DNA from 2 places in the Clostridium sp. CM038 genome. Region 2 is predicted to be linked to the other one. Evidence: a T-box and tRNA genes for the amino acid it is inferred to sense, from the RefSeq annotation. Region 2 holds a T-box; the other holds one or more tRNA genes.
What was found. The T-box of region 2 lies ahead of ACWJKS_RS17430 (glycine--tRNA ligase). A T-box ahead of a tRNA ligase gene usually reads a tRNA of that ligase, here a tRNA-Gly.
Positions count from the first base shown of each region.

Region 1: it encodes a tRNA-Gly, which carries the amino acid that the T-box ahead of ACWJKS_RS17430 (glycine--tRNA ligase) is inferred to sense. The anticodon was not compared.

Region 1 covers NZ_CM143651.1:3,027,409-3,035,156, forward strand. Annotated here, with positions in the region: gene ACWJKS_RS13865 (TrmH family RNA methyltransferase) at 1-278, opposite strand, end outside; gene ACWJKS_RS13870 (potassium channel family protein) at 291-950, opposite strand; gene ACWJKS_RS13875 (TrkH family potassium uptake protein) at 962-2,326, opposite strand; gene rplT (50S ribosomal protein L20) at 2,445-2,804, opposite strand; gene rpmI (50S ribosomal protein L35) at 2,832-3,029, opposite strand; gene infC (translation initiation factor IF-3) at 3,050-3,577, opposite strand; ribosomal protein L20 leader region at 3,612-3,723, opposite strand; gene ytxC (putative sporulation protein YtxC) at 3,846-4,748, opposite strand; gene ACWJKS_RS13900 (DUF6873 family GME fold protein) at 4,899-5,594, shown strand; tRNA gene ACWJKS_RS13905 (tRNA-Cys) at 5,672-5,746, opposite strand; tRNA gene ACWJKS_RS13910 (tRNA-Gly) at 5,765-5,839, opposite strand; tRNA gene ACWJKS_RS13915 (tRNA-Phe) at 5,845-5,920, opposite strand; tRNA gene ACWJKS_RS13920 (tRNA-Asp) at 5,951-6,027, opposite strand; tRNA gene ACWJKS_RS13925 (tRNA-Val) at 6,033-6,108, opposite strand; gene hslO (Hsp33 family molecular chaperone HslO) at 6,441-7,322, opposite strand; gene ACWJKS_RS13935 (class I SAM-dependent DNA methyltransferase) at 7,354-7,748, opposite strand, start outside.
Region 2 covers NZ_CM143651.1:3,785,158-3,792,905, forward strand. Annotated here, with positions in the region: gene murD (UDP-N-acetylmuramoyl-L-alanine--D-glutamate ligase) at 1-1,046, opposite strand, end outside; gene ACWJKS_RS17430 (glycine--tRNA ligase) at 1,227-2,618, opposite strand; T-box leader at 2,806-2,971, opposite strand; tRNA gene ACWJKS_RS17435 (tRNA-Asn) at 3,022-3,096, opposite strand; gene lysS (lysine--tRNA ligase) at 3,255-4,784, opposite strand; gene greA (transcription elongation factor GreA) at 4,938-5,420, opposite strand; gene ACWJKS_RS17450 (Rossmann-fold NAD(P)-binding domain-containing protein) at 5,695-6,513, opposite strand; gene dusB (tRNA dihydrouridine synthase DusB) at 6,591-7,568, opposite strand; gene ACWJKS_RS17460 (type III pantothenate kinase) at 7,577-7,748, opposite strand, start outside.

The DNA.
Region 1 (7,748 bases), 760 kb from region 2:
GGATTATCCGTATCGCAAATACTTTTAAATAAACTGTCACTAACACTATAAACTTTAGTATTCTTCTGTAGCTTGTTTTTCATACAAGAGTTTTCATATTTTGAATCTCCTCTAGCACTTATAAAAATGTGCACCACTTCAAAATCAGAATCCAAAGCTTCTTCTACAAATCTGAAACCTTCAACTAAAAACATATTACTGTCTTTCCTATATTTCTTTTCTTTTAACTTTTTGATATCTTTAATCAATAAATTATCCTTACTTTGAATATGTTCCAAACTGAATGCTCCTTATTTAACTAGATTTTCCAACTTATTTAATTCTTCAATATTACCTATTGCAACAATAATATCACCTGGTTCAACAATATTATCAGCTGCTGGAGCAACATCAATATCATTGTTTCTTTTTATAGCCATTACATTTATACCATATTGAGCTCTTATATTTAATTCTCCCAGGGTTTTATTATGCCATTCTTCAGGACTAATAACTTCAGCTATACTATAATCAGGAGATAATTCAATATAATCTAATATATTTGATGATACTAAATTATGAGCAACGCGTACACCCATATCTCTTTCTGGAAAAACTACTCTGTCTGCACCTATTTTATATAATACTTTAGCATGCAGGGCATTAGTCGCTTTTGTTATCACATATTTTACTCCTAATTCTTTAACTAAGAGTGTTGCCAAAATGCTAGATTGGATATTAGAACCTATACTAATGACTGCACAATCAAAATTACGAATTCCAAGAGCCCTTAAGCTATTTTCATCATTCGCATCAGCTTGAACTGCATGAGTTACATTATCCGAAATATTTTGAACTACATCTTCATCAAAATCAACTGCTAATACATCATTTCCCAAAGAATATAATGTTTCAGCAACGGATTCTCCAAATCTTCCGAGACCTATAACGATAAACTGTTTTTTACTCATTAACCCCACCCCTATCCAATTAAAATTTTGCCTTCTGGGTATTTTATATTTCCCGATTTACTTTTTTTATTTTTAGCTAATGCTAGTATTATAGTAAGTGGTCCCACTCTCCCTGCATACATGGTAAGTAAGATTATTACCTTTCCTACAAATGTTAATTTTGTAGTTAATCCGAGTGTTAATCCAACTGTAGCAAATGCTGAAGTAGCCTCATACAAAAAGTATTCAAAAGGAATATTCGGGCTCTGTGTAATAGATAATATCATGGTAACTGATATAACAATTGTTAGGGAAATAAGTGATACTGCAAACGCTTTATACACAAATTCTTTGCTTATGCGCTTTTGAAATATTTCAGTATCTTCTCTTCCACGAACCACAGACACTATAGTCATAAAAATCACAATGGCAGTAGTCGTTTTTATTCCACCCGCCGTTGATCCAGGCGATCCTCCAATAAACATTAAAATTATTGTTAAAAACTTTCCCGCCGTGGTCATTTTACCGAGTGGTATAGAATTAAACCCTGCTGTTCTTGGGGAAACTGATGCAAAAACGGAAGATAAAAATTTGCCCTTAATAGACATTCCTTGCATAGTGTCAGCATTATTCATCTCAAAAATATACATAAGTATTGCCCCTAAAACAACCAATGCTATCGTCGAGTAAATAACTATTCTAGCATGGAGGGACAATCTTTTTGTTCCCTTGCAATTATAAATTTCTACCCAAACATAAAATCCTAACCCACCTATTATTATTAATGCTGCAATTGTTAATATTACTACAGAATTACTAGCATAAGCAGTGACACTATTAAAGTTTCCAATCAAATCAAACCCAGCATTGCAGAACGCAGACACCGAATGGAACACGCTATAATAAATCCCTTTGGCAATTCCAAATTCAGGAATAAATTGTGTTGAGAATAACACCGCACCTGTTATCTGAACATAAATTGTAAATATCAATACATATCTGACCATTTTCACTAACCCTTGTAATGAGTTTACATTCATAGCTTCCTGCATCACTAGTCTTTCCTTTAATGTTATTCTTTTCCCTAAAATTAAAAAAACTAAAGTAGCTACAGACATAAATCCAAGTCCACCTATTTCTATAAGTAACATGATCACTGTTTTGCCAAAATATGTCCAATATGTTCCCGTGTCTAGTACTATAAGTCCCGTAACACACACAGCAGATGTAGAGGTAAATATACAATCTATGAAAGGCGTAATTTTACCACTTTGCGAAGCTATAGGTAGGCTTAATAGTATAGCCCCTATGACTATGACTATAGCAAACCCTAATGCAAGTATCCGAACAGGAGTATATATGCTTTTCTTTTTAAGATCTTTAATATCTAATTTCAAATTATTCACCTCTAAATTTTCAACTATGATGTTTTACTAATTATATCACTTTACATGTTTTTGTCAAAAATGCAATAAAAAATGCAGCCGTATGGCTACATTTTTGAATAAATAATTTTTATGCTTGTAATTGTTTTTTTGCAACTTCTACTAATTCAGCAAAAGCTTTTGGATCATTTATTGCAATTTCAGAAAGCATTTTTCTGTTAATATCTATGCCTGAAAGTTTCATTCCATTCATGAATCTTGAATATGAAAGGTCATTTAACCTTGTAGCAGCATTGATTCTAGCTATCCAAAGTTTTCTAAAATCTCTTTTCTTTAATTTTCTTCCGATATAACCATTTCTAAGTGCTCTCATTACTGCTTCATTAGCTGTTTTAAATAACTTACTTCTACCACCATAGTAGCCTTTTGCAAGCTTTAATACTTTTTTATGGTTTTTACGAGAGTTAACTGCTCGCTTAATTCTTGCCATTTAATATACCTCCTAATCACCATTCAATTATAAGTATGGTAACAATTTCTTCATCGATTTTATTTGAGTTGTTGAAACATATGCTGTTTTTCTAAGGTTTCTTTTTCTTTTCGGGCTTTTCTTTGTTAATATATGACTTGTAAAAGCTTTAGCTCTTTTTAACTTACCTGTTCCTGTTTTCTTAAATCTTTTTGCTGCGCCTCTATGTGTTTTCATTTTAGGCATAATAAAATTCCTCCTCTCAGTTATGCTTTTTTGGGAGCTAAAATCATTATCATATTTCTTCCCTCTTGTCTCGCTGGTTTTTCAACAATATAAACATCACCGATTTTTTCTACAAAAGATTTTAATATCTTATGTCCGACTTTTGAGTTTTCAATTTCTCTACCTCTAAATCTTACGGTTATCTTTACCTTATCTTCATCTAACAAGAATTTTTTAGCATTACTAGCCTTAATTGCAATATCATGATCTTCTATTGTTGCACTTAATCGTATTTCTTTAAGATTAACAACTTTTTGTTTCTTTTTAGCTTCTTTTTCTTTTTTCTGTTGCTCATAGATAAACTTACCAAAATCCATTATTCTACATACTGGAGGTTTCGCGGTAGGAGACATCATAACTAAATCTAAATCTTTCTCTTCCGCAAGATTCAACGCATCTTTAGTATTCAAGATACCCAATGCAGAACCATCAGCTCCAATAACTCTTATTTCTCTAACCCTGATTTCTTCATTCATCATGAAATCTTTGTTTTTACTAATAATTTTCACCTCCTAAGTGTATTTAGATAAAAATATAATATTTAAACAATTAAAAGGACGACAAAATGCCGTCCCTAATAGTAACAAATTTAAATTACTAATTAACCTAACTAGCATTACTGTTAGGTGAGAAACGGCTGTTTCTTCTTGTAAAAGATAACTCTATTATATTAAAATATTTTTTATATTTTCACTCACAACAATTCAAAGTATACTATCTAAGTATTTGTTTGTCAACACTTTTTTATTTATTTTATTCACATATCAATATGCCTTACTACCATACAAGAGTTTCTTTTTTTATCTCTTCACATTTAACACATTTATCACAATAATAGACCCTATCTGCAAAAACCTTGTTTATCGTTTGTATTAGTTCTTTATTTTTACAATGCTCTACACAGTGTATAATTACTTTTTTAGGAGCATTGGTTATCATAGTGCTAATAATAAGTTCCTCTCGATTTTCTTTTGAATCAAATTTAACATCCGGTAACTCCATCATCATATTTCCTACTAAATCATTACCTTCTTCATCTGTTAAACGATAATTTCCGTTTTTTTCAATTAGAATATTAATCTCATCTACCTTACTATCCTGAACATCAACAAAGTATTTAAGCAATTTTATAAACTCATTATATTCTTTCTCTACCATATACTCTTCCACAACTTTATCCACTATGCACTCTAAATCTCCCTTTAGCTCTTTTGTCCTAAAGGTTAAAAATCCACTTATATTAATTTCATTATTTTCTTCTATACATTTAGTTATCTTATCAATTATACTATTTTTCCTATTCATACAATATACTCCATTAGGTCCGGATATTTCGCCCTCACTACTCAAGTATTCTTGTATCCTAGGTTTAATTTGTTCTATTTCATCATATTGCAGAAAAAAATAAGATTCATCTAAAAATTTTTTGAGTCCTTTTTTACAAAATTCCATTACAACTATTTTATATAACATGTTTGCAACATGCAAATTAAATGTTTTGATACTAGCATCGCTTAAGTTGTCATCATCACAAAAAAACTTTACTACGTGAGTATCCCCTATTATATTTTCCGATATACCTGAAAAATTTTTTTTATCTTCAAAACACTTCTTAATGTCTTTAATTTCATCAATAATACATTCCATACTCCTATTATATACAATAGTTAATAAAAGCATTTCGCACACTCCTTTCTCACTAAGATAGTATGTGTGTAATATTAATGTATATGCAAAATAGATTAAACAATTATCGACATATTGCAATTTGTGATAGCTTTGTGTTATAAAATAAACATAAGAAAATAAATATTAAATAGGAGTATTGTAATGAAAAATATTATTGTTGATTTTAGAATTCATAATGAAGAAAAAGAATATTTAGTTTCTAGAGGATATAACTTGCTTATTTGCCCACCTAGCAACATTTTATACGAGGCTGTATGTGGTCACCCTGATATGCTTATGCATATTTTAGGCAAAGATATTATAGTTCATAAAGACATGGATAATGAATTCATACTGAGCTTAATTTTGTTAAATTATAAAGTTTATAAATCAAATTCAACTTTAAAAGATAAATACCCTTATGACATATGTCTCAATTCATTAAGCCTAGGCAATCTTTTTATTCACTCAGTTAATTTTACTGATACTAATCTTTTGTCACTATTAAAAACAAGAAAATTAATAAACGTTAAGCAAGGTTATACAAAATGTTCTACTTGCATTGTAAATGATCATGCAGTCATAACTAGTGATGTTTCTATCGCTAAGGCTTTAAGCATTGAAAAAATAGATATTTTATTAATTCCACCTGGTGATATTATCCTTCCCGGGCTTAACTACGGTTTTATAGGTGGCGTAACAGGTCTTATCGAAGATAATGTCTTAGCTTTTTATGGTCACTTAGATCATTATTTGTATGGGAAAGAAGTATTAAATTTTTTAAATAAGCATAAGGTAGAACCTGTATTTTTGAGAAATGGAAAACTAATCGATAGAGGTAGTATTTTTAGAGTCTAACGAATCCAAAATATACTGAAATAAAAAAAGTAGTCTAAATGCTGAAATATCAGCATTTAGACTACTTTTTATTGTTTTGGAGGCGCCACCCGGATTTGAACCGGGGAATAAAGGTTTTGCAGACCTTGACCTTACCGCTTGGCTATAGCGCCATTATTCATAATTATAGTTGGAGCGGAAGACGAGATTCGAACTCGCGACGTTCACCTTGGCAAGGTGACGCTCTACCACTGAGCCACTTCCGCAACACTGGTGGCTAGACCAGGAATCGAACCAGGGACACGAGGATTTTCAGTCCTCTGCTCTACCGACTGAGCTATCCAGCCTTAATAATTTTCAAATTCACTAAATTCAAATGGCGACTCAAAAGGGACTCGAACCCTCGACCTCCGCCGTGACAGGGCGGCACTCTAACCAACTGAGCTATTGAGCCATATGTGGTGGGAACAACAGGGTTCGAACCTGTGACCCTCTGCTTGTAAGGCAGATGCTCTCCCAGCTGAGCTATGCTCCCACATATCTTTATCAGACTAGTACAGTTTACATCATTTCATAAAACTTGTCAACAACTTTATGTATTAACTGTTTTTTTACTTTACTGTTAACTTCCTCGTCCATGTGTACTTTGTGAGTACTTTATTATATTATAAGATTTTCTTACGGCTGTCAACCATAAATATGGTCAATATTCACGTATATTTAAATTATACTCCCTATTTATCGAATTTACTCCACTTTGCTACGATTTGAAACATATATTACTATTGAATATAGTTTGTGTATTGCTTTCTATAAAAAGCAATACCACATATACTATATTCTCTTTATCCAAAGCTGCATTTTTATCTATGAATTAGCTTCTTTAAGTAATTGCCCAATTTCTTCATGATTAAATTCATAATTTTCATTACAAAAATGGCATTTAAGTTCTTCGGTTTTACCATCATTATATAATTCTTCTAAATCCTTTTTACCTATACTTATTAAGGCCCTCTCAACCCTTTCCCTGCAGCAATCACATTTATACGTCGGCTTAACCTCTTCATGTATTTTAAGTTCCATATCTTCAAAAATAAATTCCAAAATTTCTTCGATGTTCATCCCTTTTGCTATTAATTCAGTTATAGATGGAATTTCTTCAAGCCTATACGTTATTATATCAGCTAAAAATTCGTCTGCACCAGGCATCATTTGGATTATAAAACCTCCTGAAGCTTTAATGCTCATATCCGTGTCAACTAAAACTCCGAGTCCCACAGCAGACGGCGTTTGCTCTGATACAGTAAAGTAATAAGCTAAGTCATCCCCAATTTCACCTGTACAGATTGGCACTTGACCTATGTACGGTTCCTTTAGTCCCATATCTCTTATAATCCTTAAATAACCATCCGTACCAACGGCAGCACTTACATCAAGTTTCCCCTGTTTGTTTGCAGGCAAATCTACATTAGGGTTTCCTATGTACCCTTTTACACTTACATCAGCATGTGCAGTTACTACCACGCCTCTCGCTTCTCCTCCGCCATCAATTTGAAGTGTTAAACTATCTTGCTGCGACTTTAACATGCTTCCCATAAGAGCACCAGCCGTTAGCATCCTACCAAAAGCAGCTGCTGCCGTGGGTGCACACAAATGCATAGAAACTCCCTCATTTACTAAACCCGTAGTTATTGCTGCGACTATTCTAACCTGGCCTTCCTTTGCAGTAGCTCTAACCAATTTATCCATATACTAGCCTCCTGTAAACTATTTTTGTTTTTTACTTCTTAAGTACGTAACATATTCGCTCTGTGATTTTACTTACTACTTTATCTTCATAGTTATCCATCTTTTTAATTATTTCGAACCCAATTTCTTTTATAACACTTTCTACATATTCTTCTTTATAAGCCCTTTCAGAGTGTTGCTCATCAAAGCGTCTGAACACTTGTCCTTCTTTTACAAAAAAAGTTAAATTCATTTGTACTATATCATTTTCTAAATAATTTTCCCAAATATACACTACATCATCACTATCGTAATTATAAATATTATTACCAAGCACATTGGTAAGTTTATAATAAGAGTTAATATCAAAGATGAATAACCCATCCTGTTTTAATAAATCATAAGCGCCTAATAAATACTTTTTAAAATTTTCTTTTTTTAATATAT
Region 2 (7,748 bases):
CCAAAAGCTTTGAGACTTGCTATAGTTCTAGTTGGCGTAGATGCTATTGAATCATTGTAATATTTAACTCCATCTACTTCCCTCACGAATTCGCCCCTATGAGGTACCCCCATAAAAGTGGTAGCCACTTCTCTCATGCTCGCAACTGTTGCTTCATCTTGAGTTGCACAAAAGGCAGTTAATAGGTTTTGCACATTATGCATCCCTTTTAGCTTTACTTCCTCAAGATTACACACTACCTTGTTCATAATGAATAATTTATCATTTTGAAAATATGCACCATCTTCTAGTTTCTCGCATACACTAAAATACTTAACTTTTCCCTTAACCTCTTTTCTTAATTCATAAGTTAACGCGTTATCCTTATTTAATACAATCAGATCACCGTCACGTTGATATTTAAACACATTTTTCTTTGCATTTATATATTCCTCCATATCCTTATGAATATCTAGATGATTCACACTCAGATTTGTTACTACTGCTACATCCGTAGAAACCGTCATAGTCATAAGCTGAAAGCTCGACAATTCCAATACTACTTTATCCTCTTTGGTTATTTCTTCAATATTTGCGAACAGTGGTGTACCAATATTGCCTCCAACCCAAGTTTTATATCCTTCTTTTTTTAATATATTATATATTATTGTAGTTGTAGTTGTTTTTCCATCACTACCAGTTACGCCGTAAGTTTTAGCCGGGCAATATTTTATGAACTCTTCCATTTCGGAAGTTATATATGTTCCTTCTTTTTTTGCTTTCAAAAGAGCAGGGTTATCTACTCTCATAGATGGTGTTTTAAAAATAACATCAAACCCCGTTAGATCATCTAAGTAATCTTCCCCTAATACCAGCTTCACGCCCTCTTCTTCGAAATCTATTGCTACCTGTCCCAGTAAACTATAAGTTTTTTTATCAAAAGCTGTAACAACTGCCTTAAGCTTCACTAGAAAATGTATTAAAGGAATATTGCTAACTCCTATACCTACAACTCCAACTTTTTTTCCTTTTATAAATTCCTTAAATTCATTGAAATCCTTTTTCATATAACCCTCCATGTAATCTCCATATACTTTATATTATATTATTTATTTTACAAATTTATTTTATAATTTTTTAGATTTATTCTATAAAAAAACAACGCATAGTATAACCACAGCCTACTCAAGCCTCATTATATACTACACGCCATTCTCTAAACCAAACTAACTATTCCAATTTAAAATTTAAAATTGTAGTTTTCCTTCTATAAACTTTTCTAAATCATCTATACTTACCCTTATTTGATCCATTGTGTCTCTGTCTCTAATTGTTACAGTATTATCTTCTAACGTATCAAAATCTACGGTTATGCAGTATGGAGTTCCTATTTCGTCTTCTCTTCTATACCTTTTTCCTATACTTCCGGTTTCATCGTAGTCTACGTTAAATTTTTTACCTAGCATAGCAAAAACTTCGAGCGATTTCTCTGATAATTTTTTACTTAAAGGTAGAATAGCCGCCTTAAATGGTGCAAGTGCTGGATGTAAATGAAGCACTGTTCTTACGTCTCCGCCTTCAAGTTCTTCTTCATCATATGCATTAACTAAGAATGCAAGAACAACTCTATCTGCACCCAGAGAAGGTTCTATACAATATGGTACATATTTTTCATTAGTAATAGGATCTAGATAACTTAAATCATTCCCTGAATGTTCCATATGCTTCTTTAAGTCATAATCAGTTCTATCGGCAACGCCCCATAATTCTCCCCATCCAAAAGGGAACAAGAATTCTATGTCACAAGTAGCATTACTATAGAAAGATAATTCCTCTTCTCCATGGTCTCTAAATCTTAAATTTTCCTTTTCCATTCCCAAATTATATAAGAAATTAGCACAATACTCTTTCCAATATGCAAACCATTCTAAATCTGTACCTGGTTTACAGAAAAATTCCAATTCCATTTGCTCAAATTCCCTAGTTCTAAAAATAAAGTTCCCTGGTGTTATTTCATTTCTGAAAGCCTTTCCTACTTGGCCTATTCCAAATGGAACTTTTTTTCTTGAAGCTCTTTGAACATTTTTAAAGTTTACAAAGATACCCTGAGCCGTTTCTGGTCTTAAATATATCTCTGATTTTCCATCTTCTGTTATCCCCTGGGAAGTCTTAAACATTAAATTAAATTTTCTAATATCAGTAAAGTCTTTCTTTCCACATTTAGGACATACTATTTCATTTTTTGCTATATATTCTTTTAACTCTTCATTTGAGCATCCATCAGCACTAGCTACTTCTACTCCCTGATTCGTCATATGGTCTTCCACTAACTTATCCGCTCTAAATCTAGCTTTGCAATCTTTGCAATCCATTAGTGGATCTGAAAATCCTCCAACGTGACCCGTCGCAACCCATACTTCTGGGTTCATAAGTATAGCGCAGTCAACACCTACATTATATGGACTTTCTTGAACAAATTTTTTCCACCAAGCTTTTTTAACATTGTTTTTAAATTCAACTCCCAGAGGACCATAATCCCACGAATTAGCGAGCCCTCCATATATATCGGATCCCGGGAATACGAACCCTCTGTTTTTGCATAACGCAACTATTTTATCCATACTTTTTTCAAATGTCATATTAATCCCTCCTATTTTTTTATAATCTAATGATATCTCGTTTTATATACTTCTCAATGGTCATTACAAATATATTAATATTACATCTTGTATTCTTTCCTATTTGCCCTAAATATAACCAATTCAATCCATCACACCCGCATAAAGGCATGCTCTTTTATTTTACGTACAAAAAAAAGACTATACCCCAAGGGACGAAAATTATTTCCGCGGTTCCACCCTTATTGGCACATGCCCTACTTTAAGTTCTATACACTCAAAAGTTCCTTTCACAATAATACTTTGATTGTTTACACCAGCCACAACCTCTCTTATGAAGTACTACTACTACTCTTCTTTATCACAGTGAATTATTTTATTATACATTAGATTTCTTATAATATTGAGTTCCAAAAATAAAAAATGGCTCCGCGAAAAGGATTTGAACCTTCAACCTATCGGTTAACAGCCGAGTGCTCCACCGTTGAGCTATCGCGGATTATTATTGCTTACAACAACATTATAACATATACTATTAAAAATTCAATAGTTTTTTATTTTTTATTTAAATTTCATGATTTTAAGCACTGATGATTACGCTTAAGAAGTAAAAAGGATATTTTAGATTAACTAAAATACCCCTTTGATTTTTTTAAACTACTGGATTGGTTTCATTGTAGGGAATAGGATAACATCTCTTATTGAATAAGAATCCGTTAAGAACATTACCATTCTATCAATTCCTATACCCAGTCCTCCTGTTGGTGGCATTCCTGTTTCTAATGCGCTCATAAATTCTTCATCTATTAAATAAGCCTCATCATCACCCAGTTCTCTTTCTTTTGCTTGTTGCATAAATCTCTCTCTCTGAACTACTGGATCATTTAACTCTGAGTATGCATTACACACTTCTCTTCCAAACACAAAGCCTTCAAATCTCTCTGTAAACTCTTCATTCCCTCTCTTCTTCTTTGTAAGAGGTGATATTTCTACAGGGTAATCACATAAGAATGTTGGTTGAATTAGTTTCTCTTCCACATATACTTCAAATAATTCATTTAATATATCTGCTTTTGAGCAATTTTCTAATTCTTTTTTAAATTGTAAATGCTTTTCTTTAGCTATAACCCTAGCTTCTTCATTAGTAGCTATTTTATCAAAGTCCACCCCTGAATATTCTCTTACTGCATCTACCATAGTAATTCTTCTCCATGGTGGTGTAAAATCTATCTCAGTTCCTTGATAATTTACTTTCATAGTTCCATGAACCTTTTCACAAACGTAAGCTATCATATTTTCCGTAATTTCCATCATATCATTATAATCTGCATAAGCTTCATATAATTCTATCATTGTAAACTCTGGATTATGTCTTATATCTGTTCCTTCGTTTCTAAAGTTTTTACCCATGTCATATACCTTTTCAAAACCAGCAACAATAAGTCTTTTTAAATATAGCTCTGTTGCAATTCTAAGATACATCTCAATATCAAGCGCATTATGATGAGTACTAAATGGTCTTGCTGCGGCTCCTCCTGCTACTGTGGATAAAATCGGAGTTTCAACTTCTAAAAATCCTTTGTTATCTAAGTATTCTCGGATATATTTAATTATTGATATTCTCTTCATAAACGTATCTCTTACTTGTGGGTTCATTATTATATCTACTTCTCTTTGTCTAAATCTTAAATCAGGATCTTTTAATCCGTGCCATTTTTCTGGAAGTGGTTTTAGAGCCTTCGCTACAAGCTGAAAATCTACTATATGTAGTGATATCTCACCAGTTTTTGTAACAAAAGGTGTACCAGTTATGCTTACAAAATCTCCTATGTCAAAACTTTTATATTCTTTTAATTTTTCTTCGCCTACATCATCTATTTTTATGTATAGTTGTATTTTACCATATCTATCATGAATATCAGAAAAACCTGCCTTACCATGAACTCTTTTAGACATGAGTCTACCTGCTACAATAACCTGAGCGCCTTCTAATTTCTCAAAATTTTCTTTAACTTCTTGTGATGTATGAGTTCTTTCAACTTTGTACACATCAAATGGATCTTTGCCTTCTTCTTTTAAAGCAGATAATTTTCGTCGTCTTATGGTTACCTGTTCATTATATTTAGATTCAAGTTCATGCAAGTTTTTCTCTTCGCTTTTTTCTTCATTGTTTTTTTCGTTCGACATTAATATCCCTCCTGTTTTTCCCAGGTCAGAAAATAATTACTAATCATTTATTCTGCCATATTTCTTCTATGTATATATTTCTTTAGGGCACCTACCAATTATAAATTGTTAAGTACCCCTATGTTCTATAAAAATTAAATAATTTTTAAACAATTACCCACGTCGCACTTCCAATACTTCATACCTACCAACACCATCTGGAACTGCAACTTCTATAATTGCTCCTGATTTCTTACCAACGAGTGCACATCCAACTGGTGATTCATTCGATATTTTATTTATCATTGGATCTGCTTCTGCTGAACCCACTATATAAAATTCAACTTCTTCATCAAACTCATAATCCTTAACCTTAACTATAGATCCTATACTTACTACATCTATTTCAATATCGTTTTCATCTATAACACTTGCATTTCTAAGCATATTTTCCAATTGTATTATTCTACCTTCAACAAATGCTTGTTCATTTTTAGCTTCATCGTACTCTGAGTTTTCGGTTAAGTCCCCATACCCAAGTGCTACCTTTATTTTTTCAGTAATATCTTTTCTCTTGACAGTCTTAAGAAATTCTAATTCTCCCTCTAATTTCGTAATTCCCTCATAGGTCATTACATATTGTTTTGGTACGCTCATTTATTTCTCCCCTTTTTAATTTTTATTAAATAAATTAGTAAACATCCATAAAATTCACTATCAACTAACAATACCCTAGCATATTACACCCCAACTACAATACTGTTTTCCTCGAAATATAGCAATTTCATATAATTTATATAATATAAGACTATTAGTTCAAATTGATAAATTATCGATTCTAAGATTTATTCTTAGAATAACAATACATGTAACCATTTAGCCATTATAAATCAGAGCGTTACTATTGTCAATATGTTACGAACAAAATAGTCTAATATATTACATTATTGTTGAATTTTATTTTTTTAAGATATATACCATTATACTTAAGAGCTTTTTCAATGTCACTTTCTTGCATTTGACATAATATCGATCCTAAAAGTTCGATAGAAAAATCTCCTTTAAAAGTTTTCCAAGGCACATTATAACTTACATCATTTACAGCTATAATATTTTTTGGCGTGCTTATACTATTATCTAAGAACCAGACTAATTTCCCATCACCGAATTCATAGTCTTTAGATGAAACAATAAAATCGGCTATTTTAACAGCATATAGTTCATCATCTGTAACAATAGGAGATACACCAAAATTAGCGATAATATAATCTGCAAGCTTTCTAGCTTTTACCAAATCAGGCGATAAAAATACAATATACTTGCAATGCTTTGCTAATTCCACAATAATATTATAGTTTATTATTTCTACAGCATCATATATAACAATGCAGCAATTTTTCAAACTTTTGTTTCTCATTCTAATCATAAGTTGTATACTTTTTATAACACTAAAAGCTAAGAATCGCTTTTGAAATTCATTAAAATAATTATAATCCATAGGCCTCAGTGTTTTTGGCGATAATTGCACTTCATTACATTTACATATTTTTTTAGCATAAGTTAAATTGTTTAAATATGCTTTTCTATTAAAATTAGGTGGCATCCTTACACTCGTAACTTTAATATCTAATTCTTTAATGTATTCATTACTTATTACTTTCATCTTTAGTTTATCTTTAATTTTACTTAAAAATCCAAATTCATTATATAAATTATCTATATTTGAAGTTATACATAAAATTGGCTTCATACATCTGCACCTTATACATTAATGTACTATTATCTTATTCAGTGTTAATTATATAAATTCCCGTTTTAATTTTTAAATTATGCTTCTATGGTCTTCAAATAATTTTTATAAACCAAAAGTACCTGCTTTACCTCATCATAAGTATTTTTAGTATTAATTTCATTCTTAATCTCAGCACAGTTGTTAAGCCCTTTGATATACCAGGCTGTATGTTTCCTCATTTCTCTAACAGCCTTAATTTCTTCATAATATTTTACAGCTAAATTTAAATGCCTTATACACATATCTATTTTTTCTTCAGGAGTAGGGTATATAACTTTTTCTCCGTTTATTGCCTGCTTAATCTCTCTAAAAATCCATGGGTTACCCCTAGACCCTCTTGCAATCATTATAGCATCACAATTAGTGATTTCCTTTATTTTGACAGCATCCTCTACGGAAAATATGTCCCCATTACCTATTACCGGCACTTTAACATTTTCTTTTACAGCCCTTATAATATCCCAATCAGCCTTGCCTTCATACATTTGTTCGCGAGTCCTGCCATGCACTGCAATAGCATCTATACCCGCATCCTCCATATATTTAGCAAATTCTACAGCATTAACATTATTTGAATCAAATCCCTTTCTAAACTTCACTGTCACAGGCTTTGTTGAAACCTTTTTCATTTCTTTTATTATTTGCGCTGCTAGTTTAGGATTCTTCATCAAAGCTGATCCCTCTCCATTTTTCACTATTTTATGAACAGGGCACCCCATATTTACATCAACCATACATATATCGCTTCTTGCATTGAAAATTTCACAGGAACTAGCCATAATCTTAGGATCATTACCAAATATCTGAACGGCTACAGGTTTCTCTTGACCCGAAATTCGCATAAGAGATTCTGTATTGTCACTTCCATAATATAACCCTTTAGCACTTACCATTTCAGTATATAGTAGACCACACCCTAATTCTTTGCACAACCCTCTAAAAGCAATATCTGTAATTCCTGCCATAGGGGCCAAAAAAACATCGTTTTCAAAGTTAATATTTGATATTTTCATTAAATCACCTATTCCCTATTCTTCTCATAAATCATTCTAAGGCCTTCTAAGGTTAAATTCGGATGAAACTCATCAATAGCAGAAGACTCTTTGGTTATTAGTTTTGAAAGTCCACCTGTGGCTACTACAAAAGGCTCTTCTTCTCCCATACTAATCATTTCACTTTTCATTTTATTAACA